DNA from 2 places in the Paenibacillus sp. PAMC21692 genome. Region 2 is predicted to be linked to the other one. Evidence: predicted binding sites of a transcription regulator. Region 2 holds the regulator's gene; the other holds the start of a gene.

Region 1 (7,540 bases), 3.8 Mb from region 2:
TTAGAGAAGGAGATTTCTTTGGAGAGATGGCTTTGCTGCAGAATGAAAGAGTACGCTCTGCTTCGGCGAGGACAATCGAGAAGTCTACTTTATGCATTTTGAAAAAACGCCATTTCATTCCTTTAGTCAATAGCAAGCCTGAAATCCTTATCGGTATATTGGGAACGGCTTTGGATCGTCTGCGCGATGCCAATAAATTAATCATGGACTTGACCATTCACGACGTACGCACGCGTATTGCCCGCATGTTGCTGCGACTAACAGAACAACATGGAGTACCCTCAGCGGATGGTATTTTAATTGATTTGAAGCTAACGCATCAGCAATTGGCGGATATGACAGGAACGGCACGCGAAACCGTGACAAAATTGTTATTGGAATTACAAAACGAGCAATTGATACGCAATGATCAGAAAAAAATAATTGTGTGCAACCTGGATGGACTGAGAAATATACTTGACGTTAATTGAGTTGAATTGGGAATCAGGATGGTAACTGTTAGGATATTACGATTGGAGGGGAAAAGGTTGCACACGAAAGAGAGCCTGCAGAAGCAATTAGATCAGCTAGGTATTGATGCAACTGGCACGTTATTGATTCACTCGTCGATGAAAAGTTTGGGACAAGTCGATGGTGGCGCGGACACGGTCCTGGACGTGTTGTCCGACTATATGAAGGATGGTCTGTTAGTGTTGCCCACTCATACATGGTCGCATATAAATGCAGAGAATCCGAGGTTCTACGTGGAGGAGTCGCCGGTTTGCGTCGGCATTTTGCCCGAACTTTTTCGCAAAAGGCCGGGCGTGGCGCGTTCATGGCATCCCACTCATTCCGTGGCGGCGCTGGGGAGAGATGCACATGCATTTACAAACAGCGACCATCATTTCGATACTCCATGCGCCAGAGGCTCCAGTTGGGGGAAGCTGCTTGACCGGCAAGCAACGATTATGTTGGTCGGAGTCGATTTAAAGCGCAACACCTTTATTCATGGGGTCGAGGAATGGGTGGATATATCCGGAAGACTAACGGATGACCACCAGATGCTGTATACGGTTTTGTCCGACGGAACCGAAATCCCTGTGCCTTCCCGCAGACATTGCGGGTTATCGTGGTCCGAGCATTTTTGGAAAGTGGACGAAGTGCTTGAACGCAAGGGAGCGATGTATAAAGGGCTGTTGGGCGATGCCGTCGTTAGAGTATGCAATGCAGCTTTGGTGGCTGAGGTCATTACGGACATGCTCAAGGATAATCCGGATTTATTTTCGGATAACAATCCTTTGCCAGCGCGTATCGACACGGCCGACAATCTATGATATGGTGAATGAAACCCATAGGCATTCCACTCTTCGGAGTGGGGTGCCTTGGTCTGTATTTACGGGTTTTTACATTTAATGTATGTCTATCTATCCGAAAGGACATGGAGGTTGTGATGCTATGTTTCTCTATTTATCCCCGTGCCGGGGAGGTTCAACCGCTGCTATTACAGCGCTAAAATCACTCATGTAAAGGAGAGGTAGAGCATGGCTGCATGCATTCATACAGAAAGACGTCCGAGATTGAAATCTTCCGGACTGCGGAATTTACGTCGGGAGGGACGTTTACCCGGGGTTGTATTCGGAAAAAACGCAGATAACGAAATCATTCATATATCCACCAAGCAATTTGAAAAATGGTTAAAGAAAGGCGGCTCCGGCTTTATCGAGCTTAAGCTGGCAGATGACTATTCCCTGACGGTATTGCTGGAGGACCTTCATCGCAACCCGGTGACCGGCGAGCTGTTGCATGTCGATTTCCAGCTTGTTCAGTCGGGCGAAGTTATTCGTACGAAGCTTCCGGTAAAGCTATTGGGTAGCCCTATTGGAACAAAGTCGGGGGGAGTCGTGCAGGTCGAGGACCCGTATGTGGAAGTGGAGGCTTTGCCTAAGAACTTGCCGTCCGTGGTCGAGCTCGACATCAGCGCGATGGAAATCGGAGAAACGTTGTTCGTAAAAGACCTGAAATTACCGCCCGAAGTGACGGTCATATCCGGGGATAACGAAACTCTCGTATCCGTATTGAAGCCTTAATGCTTGGATGCTAAGTGAAAGAAACCAAGGAGCTAAGCGGCTTGTTCTCGCTTAGCTCCTTGGTTTTTGGCATCCACTGCTGCTTTCTTGAGCAACGTGCTGAACGTGACGATTGGTTTCGGCTTCGTTACACGCCAACTATTGTGAATTTATTCACAAATTGATCAAATGTTACCCCTCAACTTTATGATTTAAATCACAATGTCAATCGTTTTTACATTCTATAATAAAGACATCAACAAGAAGCAATCATCAATCGAAACCAACGAGGACGGTGATCCTGATGAATCATATACAACGATCTCAACCATCAGCGAGATTGAAGCTAATCTAACGCCATACCGCTACTAATAATGAAGAACGGGAGTGAGTTTCATGTTAAAATTTTGGAAAGAGCATAAAATCGCCGGTATTCTAGTCACTATTGTTCGCTTCGTGGTTGGGTTCGCATGGTTAGACGCTGGATGGCATAAAATTACGGGAGCAACGCCTTTCGATGCAACGGGTTTCCTCAACGCGGCCGTAAACAACCCGGTGCTTGATAAAGCTACAGGTGAAGCGGTTTACCCGACCTACACTGCATTTGTAGAACACTTTGCATTACCGAACGTTGGATTTATTAACGTCGCTATACCATGGGGAGAATTTCTGGTAGGACTTGGACTCATCCTTGGTACACTAACGCTTACCGCCGCATTCTTCGGAGCCTTAATGAACTTCATGTTTATGTTCGCAGGTACCGTAAGCACGAACCCGTGGCTTCTGCTTCTTGGATTGATGGTCATCTTCGCCGGCACGAACGCTGGCCGCTTTGGATTAGATCGTTACGTCCTTCCGCTTATGCACAAAGGACTTGATCGTCTCTTCCATCGCAAACCCAAAAATCCGACAACAGATGCGGGACTGTTAGTTAAATAAACCAATACCGAAAAACTTCATCGAAAAAAAGGACGATCAGAGCGCTGCCTCTGATCGTTCTTTTTGCTTATTGATTTGAGTAAGTACAGGGCTAGCGGAATAGGCTTTGTTGTCTTCTAACCGCTGTGCTTTCCTCTGGTGCATATTGTTCCGTATTAAGGCAAAGATAATGAGCAGCGTACCGTAAAATTCATAGTTGCTAATCTGATAGCCTTGAAAGGCCATAATGACGAAAGTGGTAATTGGAACAAAATTAATAAATAAGATGCCGTTAAGCGGCGATAGCCGTTTGATCCCTGAATTCCAGCACAGCAGGGCTACAAGCCCTGGCAGTAGTATCATAAAGGACATTTCGTATTTAATCGAAAGTATCGTGTGCCAGCCGGGAACGGGAACCAACCCAAAGGCGGAAGCAAGCATAACGATGATGAAAGACACTGCGGTTCCTAGCAAACATGTGAGTGTGGAATAGCGCAGGATCGACCAATCTCTAAATCGGCTCTCCCCCATCGAATACACGACCCATCCCACAACTCCCGTGAAAATCAGAAGCAAAGGAACAAGATGTTGCCCAGCCATCGTAAAAAATGTAAATTTCCCATTGGTAGTAACGAGCAAAGCGCCGGCGAGCGCGATACCTACACTTGTGAGCGTGTATGTATTCGGTGCTTTTTTGGTTGTGATCCACAAGAGCATAACGGAAATCATCGGCATGAGCACTTCCATAATGGAGGCGGCGATTGTCCCGGATTCCCCCATGAGCTGCTGCCCGAAGAAAATGGCCATGTTATAGACCACAAATGCCATCGTTCCAAAAAACAATAGAGTCTTGCCCTTTCCTTCCAGACGGAATGCCGCTTTCCCTTCTTTTATCCAAAGCATCACGCTAAGAATGACGGCCACGGCAAAATATCGGATAAATGAAAAATAAAATGGATCAATTTGCTGCAAAGCAATGTGTGCAACAGGAAACATCGCTCCCCATGACATACTGGCAATGAGACAGAGAATGGAACCTATGATGACTTGTTTGTTTAGCATGTGTAGTCTCTCCCTATAGAAAATCTGCCCAATTCTTTGTACATCACTCATTATAGGAAGGAGAATGGATATAGTAAAATGATTGAAAATCACTTTCATCATCATTTATAATGATACTTGAAAAACATGTTTCCATTGGAGAGCAGAGGCGAGGTTGCATTGGAGTTTAATGATTTGAGAATATTCCAGGCGGTTGCAACGCATGGCAGTGTCAGTAAAGCCGCATTGGAGCTAAACTACGTGCAATCCAATGTCACAGCAAGAATAAAGCTGCTGGAAAAAGAGCTTCGGACGCCATTGTTCTATCGGCATAAACGCGGGATGATCCTTAACCCGGAAGGAAAGCGGTTGTTGGAGCATTCGAGGGAGATCTTGTCGAGGATGGAGGAGATGGCACATCTATTCGAGGATAAGTCATACCCCTCCGGTGTCCTGGAAATCGGGATCGTGGAGACGGTGAATGCACTGCCGGACATCCTATCCTCTTATTATGGAAAGTATCCCAATGTTGAATTATCATTAAAAACCGGAGTTACCGATGACTTGGTCCAACAAGTACTTGATATGAAGCTGGATGGAGCTTTTGTTACAGGCCCCATCAGGCATCCTTTTATCGAACAGCTTGAGGTTTTTCAAGAAAAGCTGGTGCTCGTAACCAAAGGAGAAAGCTTTCGTATCGAGGAAATAACGGAAAAGCCTCTTTTGCTATACAATAAAGGTTGCGGATATCGGGAACGGCTTGAAAGCTGGATGAAGGCGGAGGGGATTATCCCGAAGCAGATCATGGAATTCGGAACGTTCGGAACGATTATAGGCAGCGTCGCCGCAGGAATAGGAATGACGATTATTCCGGAATCATCCATTACCGATCTGATTGTCAAGGGCACCGTGTTTGGTCATAGCGTACCTGAGCCTTATCATGAAATTACGACCATTTTTATTTGGCGCAAAGACTCCTATATATCGAGCACGCTACAATGCTTTATGGATGAAATTGTTTCTTTGATATAATGTGGGTACAGAATGGAGAGGAGCTGCACAATGGCGCAATCGTTGGAAGGAAAAGTAGCAATCGTAACAGGAGCGGCAAGAGGGATCGGCAAAGCGACGGCTGTCGCATTAGCGAAAGAAGGCGTAAACGTTGGCCTGGTTGCCAGGAGCGAGGCTTCCTTAAAGGAAGTGGCCGACGAATTGAAAGGGCTGGGCGTTAAAGCAGCTTATGCTACCGCCGATATCTCCTCCAAAGAGCAAGTGGAAGCCGCGGTGGAAGCTCTGAGAAGCGAGCTGGGCTCCGCCGACATTCTAATCAATAATGCGGGAATCGCGACATTCGGCACCGTATTGGATATGGACCCCGAAGAGTGGAAACGGATCATCGATACGAATCTGCTAGGCACCTATTATGTCACGCGTGCGGTGCTGCCTCAATTGATCGAGAAGTCAGGCGGGGATATTATTAATATTTCCTCTACCAGCGGATTAAGCGGAGCGGCTACCTCCAGCGCTTACAGCGCATCGAAATTCGCGGTGATCGGTTTCACGGAATCGTTAGCGCAAGAGGTTCGTCGCAATAATATTCGCGTAACGGCTCTGAACCCTAGTACGGTCGCCACGGATCTGGCGCTTGATCTCAATCTGATCAAGGAAAACAACGATTCGAAGTTCATGCAAGCGGAGGACATCGCGGAAGTAATCGTCAATCAATTGAAGCTAAATCCGCGCATCTACGTGAAGACGGCGAGTTTTATTGCTACGAATCCTTACTGAGTGTAAAAAGCAGTTCTCAACATGCTCCTAAAGAGGCCGATTTTCTACCCTGGTAGAAAATCGGCCTCTTTAAGTTCCGCGAACATATTACTGTGCAGTTAGTCCGCCATCGATAATGAATTCCGAACCTGTAGAGTAGCTAGCCTCGTCGGAAGCCAAGAACAATACCATATTCGATACTTCTTCCGGTTGGGCTACGCGCTTTAATGGAATGTGTTGAGAGAAGGCTTCTACAGCCGCTTTTGTATCTTCTTGTACAACCATTGGCGTTGCAATAACGCCTGGATGTACGGAGTTTACGCGAATGCCCATCGGCGCCAGGTTGATCGCAGCTGCTTTTGTCATGCCGCGCACTGCGAATTTAGTATCCGTGTAACCTACGGCACCGGCAACCAGGCCGTTCATCGAAGAGATGTTGATGATCGAACCGCCGCCAGCTTTCATCATCGAAGCTGCCACGGTTTTCATGCCCAAGAATACAGACACCTGATTAATGTCTACGATGCGACGGTATTCTTCTTCTGTAAGATCAAGCATATTTTTAGCCATCGTAATGCCGGCGTTGTTTACTAATACGTTTACTGGACCGAAAGCTTCTTCGGCTTTCGCGACGACTTTTGTCCAATCTTCTTGAGAGGCTACGTTTTGTTTAACGAATAGAGCATTCTCGCCTAACTCGGATGCAAATGCATGCCCCTTTTCCTCATTTAGATCGGTTAAAACAACCTTTGCGCCGTGCTCTACAAATAATTTTGCATGTGCCGCGCCCATACCTTGCGCTGCTCCTGTAATAATGGCTACCTTGCCTGATAAGCGACTCATAATAAGCCCTCCTAAAATAGATTCGCTTAAAGTGATAGTCGACTATCACTATTCACACTTACTAGTAAACAACTTTCCCGTTGGAATGTCAATCTATACGCCCGTTATTGGGATGCCCGAATATAGCGTAAAAATACATCCTTCATCATCGCAAGCTGCTTGTCCGCCGAAAGCAACGTCGAAAGAGTGGCATCATGGTTGGCCAGGCTTGATTTGAATGTGAATATGCTGAAATTCTGCACCATCGTCATGATAAACACATCCAAATCAACATCCGGTCTCAATGAGCCGTCCTGCTTGCCCTGCTCGGCCAATGTTAATAAAATTTGGGCTAGTTTACTTCGTGCGAATAAATATTCCGCATATTGCTCGGGCGATTCTGCCGCTATTTTTTCGTATAAATGATAGGACTCGAAAAACTTTGCCAAACGAAGCTGGGGATCCTTGGATCCATCTATATAATAATCCAGAATTTGTTCGATTTTTTCGTATGCGGAAATTGTTTTCTCGACAATCCGTCCTACATTCGCGGCCATTTCATCCGTAATCGCATTCGTAGCGGCAATAACCAAATACTCCTTTTTAGGGAAATAGCGAAATAAGGTTGCTATTCCAACGTCGGCAGCAGTCGCAACATCCTGCATTTGTATATTTTGCACGCCTTGCTCCAAAAATAAATCCTTTGCAGTCTGGATCATTTTTTGGCGGCGTTGTTGTTTTTGTTGTTCTCGTTTACTCATTTTCGTGCTAGGACTCCATTCTTTTTTTATACTCAATTGGGGAGAACCCATAATGTTTTTTAAATAATTGCGCGAAGTAGATGACATCCTCGTACCCAACCTTATTGGCAACCTCATAACTTCGCAGGCCCGTGTTCAGAAGCATATCCCTTGCCCTGCGCATACGCTCCTCCACGACGTACTGAT
Region 2 (7,540 bases):
AGGCCGGGATTCCTGTAATGGGCCATATCGGGCTGACACCCCAATCCGTTCATCAACTTAGCGGGTACAAAGTGCAAGGCAAGCTGGAGAAGGATGCGGAACGGCTTATGAAGGATGCTTTGGCGCTGGAGAAAGCAGGCGCTTTCGCTATTGTGCTAGAGCTTTTGACGGAGCCACTGGCCGCGGCGATTACCAAAGCCTTATCGATTCCGACGATCGGAATCGGCGCTGGACGGGCTTGCGACGGGCAAGTACTGGTCTACCATGATTTGCTGCAATACGCTTCTCCGTATTTCGAGAAAAAATTCGTGAAAACCTACGCGGATCTCGGCACCACGGTTAGACAGGCGATAGAAGCTTTCTCGCAGGATGTAAAGAGCGGCGCATTCCCGGCGGAGGAGCATACCTTCCAGCCGCAGGCTGAAGCAAAGACATCGGAAACGCTGTACGGTGGAACTTCCGACTCTTCGGAACAACCACCCGCAGATGTAAGGAAAGGGGTCCAATACTCATGATTGTATGCCGAACCATCCAGGAACTGAAGTCTGCACTGGGTGAACGGGCATCGGACGGCAAGTCGCTCGGATTCGTGCCTACGATGGGTTACCTCCACGAGGGGCATGCCAGTCTGCTCAGAAAGGCGAGAGAAGAGAACGACGTGGCCGCGCTAAGCATCTTCGTCAATCCGCTTCAATTCGGCCCCAAGGAAGACCTGGATCGTTACCCGCGGGATGAAGAAAGAGATCTTGCTATTGCGGCGGAGTGCGGAGTCGATGTCGTCTTTCTGCCGACTGTGCAAGAGATGTACCCCGGGCGTCCCTTAACTAAGGTGATTGTGGACGAAGTAACGGACAGGATGTGCGGCGCTTCCCGGCCTGGCCACTTTGACGGCGTAGGAACGGTTGTCAGCAAGCTGTTCCATCTCCTTAAGCCTTCGCGCGCCTACTTCGGGATGAAGGATGCTCAGCAGGTCGCCGTTATTGAACAGATGGTGCACGACCTGAATTTTGATATCGAGATTGTACGATGCGAGACTGTGCGCGAGCCCGATGGTCTTGCGTTAAGCTCCCGCAATGTATACTTGTCGGCAGAGCATCGCAGTCAAGCCGTAAGGCTGTCCCAAGCGTTAAACCTCGCAAAGGAGTGGCTGAAGGAGCCAGGCATGACGGCAAGCGGGCTCAAGCAGCGCGTGGAATCGCATATTCGCGAGGCGGATCAGGCAATTATCGATTATGTGGAGCTGCTAGCCTATCCCGGGCTATCGTTGATTGACGAAGAGGCGCAGTTATCTTCCAATAACGGTACCGTTATACTGGCACTTGCTGTAAAGTTCGGGACTACGCGATTAATCGACAATCGTTTATTCGAAACATCCAAGATTGGCGGAGGTGAATGATTATGTTCAGAACGATGATGAAATCCAAGCTTCACAGGGCGACGGTGACGGAAGCGAATCTGAATTATGTAGGCAGTATTACGATTGACGAGGATCTGATGGAAGCAGCGGATTTGCTGGAGAACGAGAAGGTTCAGATTGTAAACAATAACAATGGAGCCAGATTCGAAACCTACGTAATTACGGGGCCGAGAGGGTCGGGCGTTATCTGCTTAAACGGAGCGGCGGCAAGACAGGTTCAGCCGGGCGACAAGGTTATCATTATTTCTTATGCGTCCATGTCCACGGAAGAAGCGCGCGTCCATAAGCCGATCGTGACGATTCTAAATGATGAAAACAAGCCGGTCAAGGTGCTCACCGAAGAGCTTCACGCAACGATCCTGTAACGAACTGGTCTTTGGAAGTGGTTCGTTTATGTAACGTCTGGGATGCCGTATGAAAAACCGCGTTGGAACAAAGAATGACCGTATCACTCCTTAATCCAAAGCGAAGGCGGGATGCGGTATGATACAGCATATGTTCTCTTCGATGAACGAATGGCTTGACGGGATTAAAGAGCGTTACAACTCGGCCACGGACCAGGAGCGCGGTCAGTACCTGGAGCAGATTCGGCAGCTCAAAAAAACAAGCGACGCCTTTATCGAGGAATGGCTTCAATTCGAGGAAAAATTCACCGATTTTCAAGACGAGTGCGGTCCGTTCGACTTAAGCGGTCCGGTTGGAGGAGCGGCGCTGCCAAAACTTCCCGAGCTACCGGCGGGTAAGGATAAGGATCATCCAGCAAACAAAATCCCGAATTCGGGATATGCAGCTGCTGGCGCAAATTATCCAATCACAATCAGCGAGAAACAACCATGCGCCTATGGCGATCTGGAAATTCCCGAAGCTGCGGAGCCCTTCATGAGCAAAGGACAAGGCTATTATAAATTATTTATGTTCGCCGAAGCAGCTTCTTTATTCCAGACCGTCATTGCCATGGCCCCCGAATGCAATCTGGCGAGACTTCATCTGGCAATGAGCCAGATGCATCTGCAGAATTGGAACGAAGCGCAGCGTCACTTCCAACTGCTTGTTGTGATGTCGGACTTTCCGAAGTGGGTCGCTTTAGGATATAATGCCCTTGGGTGTATTCACGCAGTTCGGATGAACATGGCACATGCGGAGAGGCTGTTCCGCAAAGCTTACGAAGTTTATCCGAGCTTTACGGATCCATTAAATAACTTGCGATCCTGCCAGGAATCGCCTGGGCAATTATCGTTATATTTCGGAAGCACGGAGTTGTGCTGTTTGTGAGAGGGACGAAGATGGATGAAATACGCAGTGCTGGATTTGGAGACGACGGGTCATAGTGCAGAAGACGACATTATTCAAGTCGGCATCGTCATTGTATCGGAAGAGATGGCGATCGTCGATACGTTCAGCTCGTTTGTAAAGCCTACGGTACCTATTCCCCCGTTCATTACGCAATTAACCGGCATCGAGGAAGAGACCGTTGCGGACGCGCCTGAGCTGCACGACGTGCTGCTAAAGCTTATTCCTCTCTTGGATGATGCCGTTCTTGTCGCCCATAATGTAGGATTCGATGCCGGTTTCTTGAACGGCGCGCTGGAGAAATGCGGATATTTGCCTTTCACCGGCCGCAGGCTGGATACGATCGAACTCCTGCGAGTATTATATCCGACGATTACATCTTATCAATTAGGCGTTGTAGCGGCATCGTTTGGCATTACGCATGATCATCATCATCGCGCGGATAGCGACGCGCTTGCGACTGCCCATATTTTTATCGAGGCTGTGGGCAAGCTTCGCACCTTGCCGCTGCTTACTTTGCAGCGGCTCGTTGCGTTGATCGACGAATCCAGGGACCTGCATTGGTTCCTTAACGTCAATCTTAATCTTATGGAGCGAACCGTCGTGTTCGAGTCCAATGAAGTGGATTATTACCGGCAATTTGCTCTTAAGGCGCGAGAATGGAATGAAGAACAGCCTGCCAGGACTAATGGAGCGGGCTCGGCAATACCGAAGGACATGAGCTTCGAGGCTTATCTCGAAGCCGTTCGTGCCAAGTTTCAAGAACGTTTTCCGGATTACGAAGAGCGCGAGCCGCAAAAGCTGATGTTTCATCACGTATACGAAGCGCTCGCAGCCGATCAGCACCTCTTGATTGAGGCTGGAACGGGCACGGGCAAGTCGCTGGGGTATTTGATCCCCGCCCTGTATTACGGCGTTCAGAGCGACAGCAAGATCGTCGTCAGCACGCATACGATCAATCTTCAGGAGCAACTGAGAAGCAGGGATTTGCCGCTGCTGTCCGACGTGCTTCCGTTTCCCGTAAAAGCCTCCATTTTTAAGGGGAGAGGGAACTACTTATGTTTGCGCAAATTCGAGGGCAAGGTCAACGCCCGGGACTTGGTTTCTCCTGTAGAAGATGCGATTACGGCATCCCAGATGGTCGTCTGGTTAGGAGAAACGGAGACAGGGGATCAGGAGGAGTTGAACCTCGGCAGCCGAGGTTCTGACTTTTGGTCTACGGTATCCAGCGATGCGGACTCATGTCTTAATCGTGCTTGTCCATGGTTTAAGCGCTGTTATTACCATCGCGCCAAACATGAAGCGAACGTCGCCGACGTCTGTATTACGAATCATTCCTTGTTATTTACCGATGTGCAGGCCGATCATCGCCTGCTGCCCGCGTATTCTCATCTTATTATTGACGAGGCTCATCACGTGGAAGAAGTGGCAGGCAAACATCTGGGGATGAACGTGAATTATTTCTCACTCGTACATATTGCGACCCGGTTGTTTAAGGACAATCGAACGGGGTTATTGCCTTTACTGCGTTCCAAGCTGCAGAATGAAGGCGATGACCATGTACAAGCATGGACGGAGACGATTGATGAAATCATCCCGATCTTCCAGGAGATCAGGGAGCATTGGGACAAATTATTCGAGATGCTGTATGCAATGATGGGCGAAGGAGCTGAAGGCGCCACTGATAATGGCGCGGTTTCGTCTTCGGTTCTTAGACTCCATCATTCCGAGCTTCCTGCAAGCTGGGATGAAGCGAGCGGCGTCGAGAATAATATTTATGTCGAGCTTGCGCGGGTTATCAAGACGATGGAAAAAATGATCAACGACATCAAGGAGCGGATCGATGATCTCTCCGTTCAGGGAACGATTACCGATCTTAACGGTTCCATCCGGGATTTGACGAGATTAAAAGACGAGCTTCGAATCTTTATGAAACTGGAGCAGTCCGGTTTTGTTTTCTGGATGGAAGCCAGCGCGGTATACCGCTACCGATCGCTGCACATGTACGCGGCACCCGTCGATGTTAGCGAACAGCTTCAAAAGTACTTTTTTGACGCCAAAGACAGCATCATTATGACCTCCGCGACATTAACGGTGCAGAAAACCTTCCAGTACGCAGAGGAACAACTCGGACTCCTCGGCTATGAGACGCAGGGCAAGCTCAAAACCGTGCAGTTGCCGTCTCCTTTCCGTTACAGGGAACAGGCGCTGGTGATGGTCCCTCGCGACTTCCCGGTTGTTAAGGGCGCATATGTAAACGACGCGTATCTGGATAAGCTGGCGGCTTCGCTGGTCGACGCCGCTCTAGAGACAAAAGGACGAATGCTGGTGCTCTTTACTTCTTATAAGATGCTGAAGCAAGTTCACGAGCTTATGAAAATAGGTCTGGCCGCGGCAGGCATCGGCTTGCTGGGACAAGGGATCGACAGCAGCAATCGAACCAAGCTGACGAGACGTTTCCTTCAACAGCCGGAATCCGTGCTTTTGGGAACGAGCAGCTTCTGGGAAGGCGTCGATATTCCAGGCGAAGCGCTTACCTGTCTTGCCATTGTAAGACTTCCGTTCCAGCCTCCTAATCATCCGCTCCAAGAAGCAAAGGCGGAGCAACTGCAGCGACAAAAGCAGAATCCGTTTATGAAGCTGTCCATCCCGCAGGCCGTCATCCGGTTCAAACAAGGATTCGGCCGACTTGTCCGAACCTCGCAGGACAAAGGCATTGTCATCATCTACGATACGCGCGTTATCGATGCCTATTACGGCAAACATTTTCTCTATTCGCTGCCAGGTCCCAAGATCGAAACGATGTTTACGGATCAGATGGTGCCAAGAATTAGAGAATGGCTGGGAAAAAACAGCGCTGCGGCGAGCGAACCAGAAGCTACGAAGGAGGCAACAACTTGAAGCAGACCAAAATATCCGAAGCGGTCGTGCGCCGACTCCCTATCTACTTGCAGGTGCTTAACGAGCTGGACAGCCGCGAGATCCAGACGGTATCCTCGCAGGAGCTTGGGGTTAAGCTTGATCTTAACCCGGCTCAAATTCGCAAGGATCTCGCGTATTTCGGCGAATTCGGACGCAAAGGTATTGGCTACGACGTTGTCTATTTGATCGAAATCATTCGTCAAATACTCAAGGTGAACCAGACGATCAAGGTCGCGCTGGTTGGCGCCGGCAATCTGGGTCATGCCTTATGCAATTACAACAAATATTCCAAGGACAATATGAAAATAACGGCTGTGTTCGACGATCATCCTGCCAAGATCGGAACGAATATCAACAATCTGGTCGTTCAACCCATGAGCGAGCTGGTCGCAACGATTGCGGAGCAAAAAATTCGGATCGGAATCATCACTGTCCCTGCGTTCGAAGCTCAAAACGTCGTAAATCAATTCGTCTCGGCAGGGATAGAAGGCATTTTGAACTTCGCTCCAGCGATTTTGCGCGTACCGGATGAAGTACGCATTCACAATGCCGATTTCACAAGGGAACTGCTTAGCCTCGCGTATTATTTGAACCATGAAGGAGAAGATTCGGATGAAACAGCTATGGATTAGAAATGGCCTGTTCGTGACGATGGACGACTCGACCCCGGTCATTAAAGGTCATATGGTCATCACGAACGATACCATTACATATATCGGCGAGCAGGAGCCTGAGCCGCAAAGCTTGTCTGAAAGCGTTGAGAAGCTGGATGGCAAAGGACTGGCCTTCCTGCCCGGACTTATTAATACGCATGGTCATGCGGCGATGTCGCTCCTTCGCGGGTATTCGGACGATCAAAATCTGCAGGTATGGCTGGAACAGAAAATGTGGCCGATGGAGGGCCGTTATGTTGCGGCGGATACGAGAGCCGGCACAGCTCTGGCCATCGTCGAGATGCTTCGTACGGGAACAACGACCTTCCTCGATATGTATGATCGAATGGATGAAGTCGCCAAGGTGACGGAACAATCCGGCATCCGCGGCGTTTTGATGCGCGGCGTTATCGGCCTATGCTCGGAAGAGGAGCAGAAAGCGAAGCTAGAGGAAGCGATTGCATTCGCCCTGGAGTGGAACGGCAGGGCAGACGGCCGAATTACGACCATGCTGTCCCCGCATGCGCCATATACTTGCCCTTCCGCATATATCGAAAAATTTGTACAGGCCGCCCATGATCATTCTTTGGCGCTTCATACGCATATGTCCGAGTCTCGTGCAGAGGTGGAGCAGAACGTTAGGGATTACGGCGTTCGGCCTGTTGAGCATCTTCATCGGCTGGGTTTCTTTTCGCGCCCTGCGTTGGTCGCGCACGCCGTTCATCTGAACGACGAGGAGATTGCAATGCTAGCAGAGAACGGCGTCTCCGTAGCGCATAATCCTGTGAGCAATCTGAAGCTGGCCAGCGGCATCGCCAGGCTTCCGGAATTGCTTCGTGCCGGCGTTAAGGTCGGTCTCGGAACGGATAGCGCGGCCAGCAACAATAATCTGGATCTGTTCCAGGAAATTACAATGGCAGCCCTGTTGCACAAAGGCGTATCCGGAGATCCCACTGCCATACCGGCTATAGAGGCGCTTAAGCTTGGGACATCGCTCGGCGCGGCTTCCATCTGGAAGGAGAAGGAGATCGGCATGCTCAAGGCGGGGATGAAGGCTGATATGGCTGCCGTCAACATCGACCAGCCTCAGTACTTCCCGCTCACTGACATCGTCTCGCATCTTGTCTATGCGGGATCGGGCAAGGATGTTCGCCATGTGTGGGTTGGGGGCAAACAAGTCGTGAAGGATGCACAATGCACCTTGCTGGACGAAGAAAAAATTCGCAAGGAAGCGCAAGCCGCATTCGAGCGGCTGCTT

What was found. Region 2 encodes Rex, which represses fermentation and respiration genes when NADH is low (regulators of the CRP and FNR family bind a similar motif). Its sites were predicted from a motif close to TTGTGAAATATTTCACAA; they were not measured.
Region 1: a site for Rex is predicted at 2,208-2,225, ahead of H7F31_RS02855 (DoxX family membrane protein). Genes of this name have one in related genera too.

Annotation. Positions count from the first base shown of each region.
Region 1 is NZ_CP060293.1:707,501-715,040, reverse strand. Features, by position in the region: gene H7F31_RS02870 (Crp/Fnr family transcriptional regulator) at 1-470, shown strand, start outside; gene H7F31_RS02865 (AAC(3) family N-acetyltransferase) at 528-1,313, shown strand; gene H7F31_RS02860 (50S ribosomal protein L25) at 1,521-2,066, shown strand; gene H7F31_RS02855 (DoxX family membrane protein) at 2,442-2,984, shown strand; gene H7F31_RS02850 (DMT family transporter) at 3,021-4,025, opposite strand; gene H7F31_RS02845 (LysR family transcriptional regulator) at 4,185-5,036, shown strand; gene H7F31_RS02840 (3-ketoacyl-ACP reductase) at 5,067-5,792, shown strand; gene H7F31_RS02835 (glucose 1-dehydrogenase) at 5,880-6,614, opposite strand; gene H7F31_RS02830 (TetR/AcrR family transcriptional regulator) at 6,719-7,390, opposite strand; gene H7F31_RS02825 (response regulator) at 7,362-7,540, opposite strand, start outside.
Region 2 is NZ_CP060293.1:5,501,571-5,509,110, reverse strand. Features, by position in the region: gene panB (3-methyl-2-oxobutanoate hydroxymethyltransferase) at 1-515, shown strand, start outside; gene panC (pantoate--beta-alanine ligase) at 512-1,396, shown strand; gene panD (aspartate 1-decarboxylase) at 1,399-1,782, shown strand; gene H7F31_RS22275 (tetratricopeptide repeat protein) at 1,901-2,689, shown strand; gene dinG (ATP-dependent DNA helicase DinG) at 2,705-5,608, shown strand; gene H7F31_RS22265 (redox-sensing transcriptional repressor Rex) at 5,605-6,261, shown strand; gene H7F31_RS22260 (amidohydrolase) at 6,236-7,540, shown strand, end outside.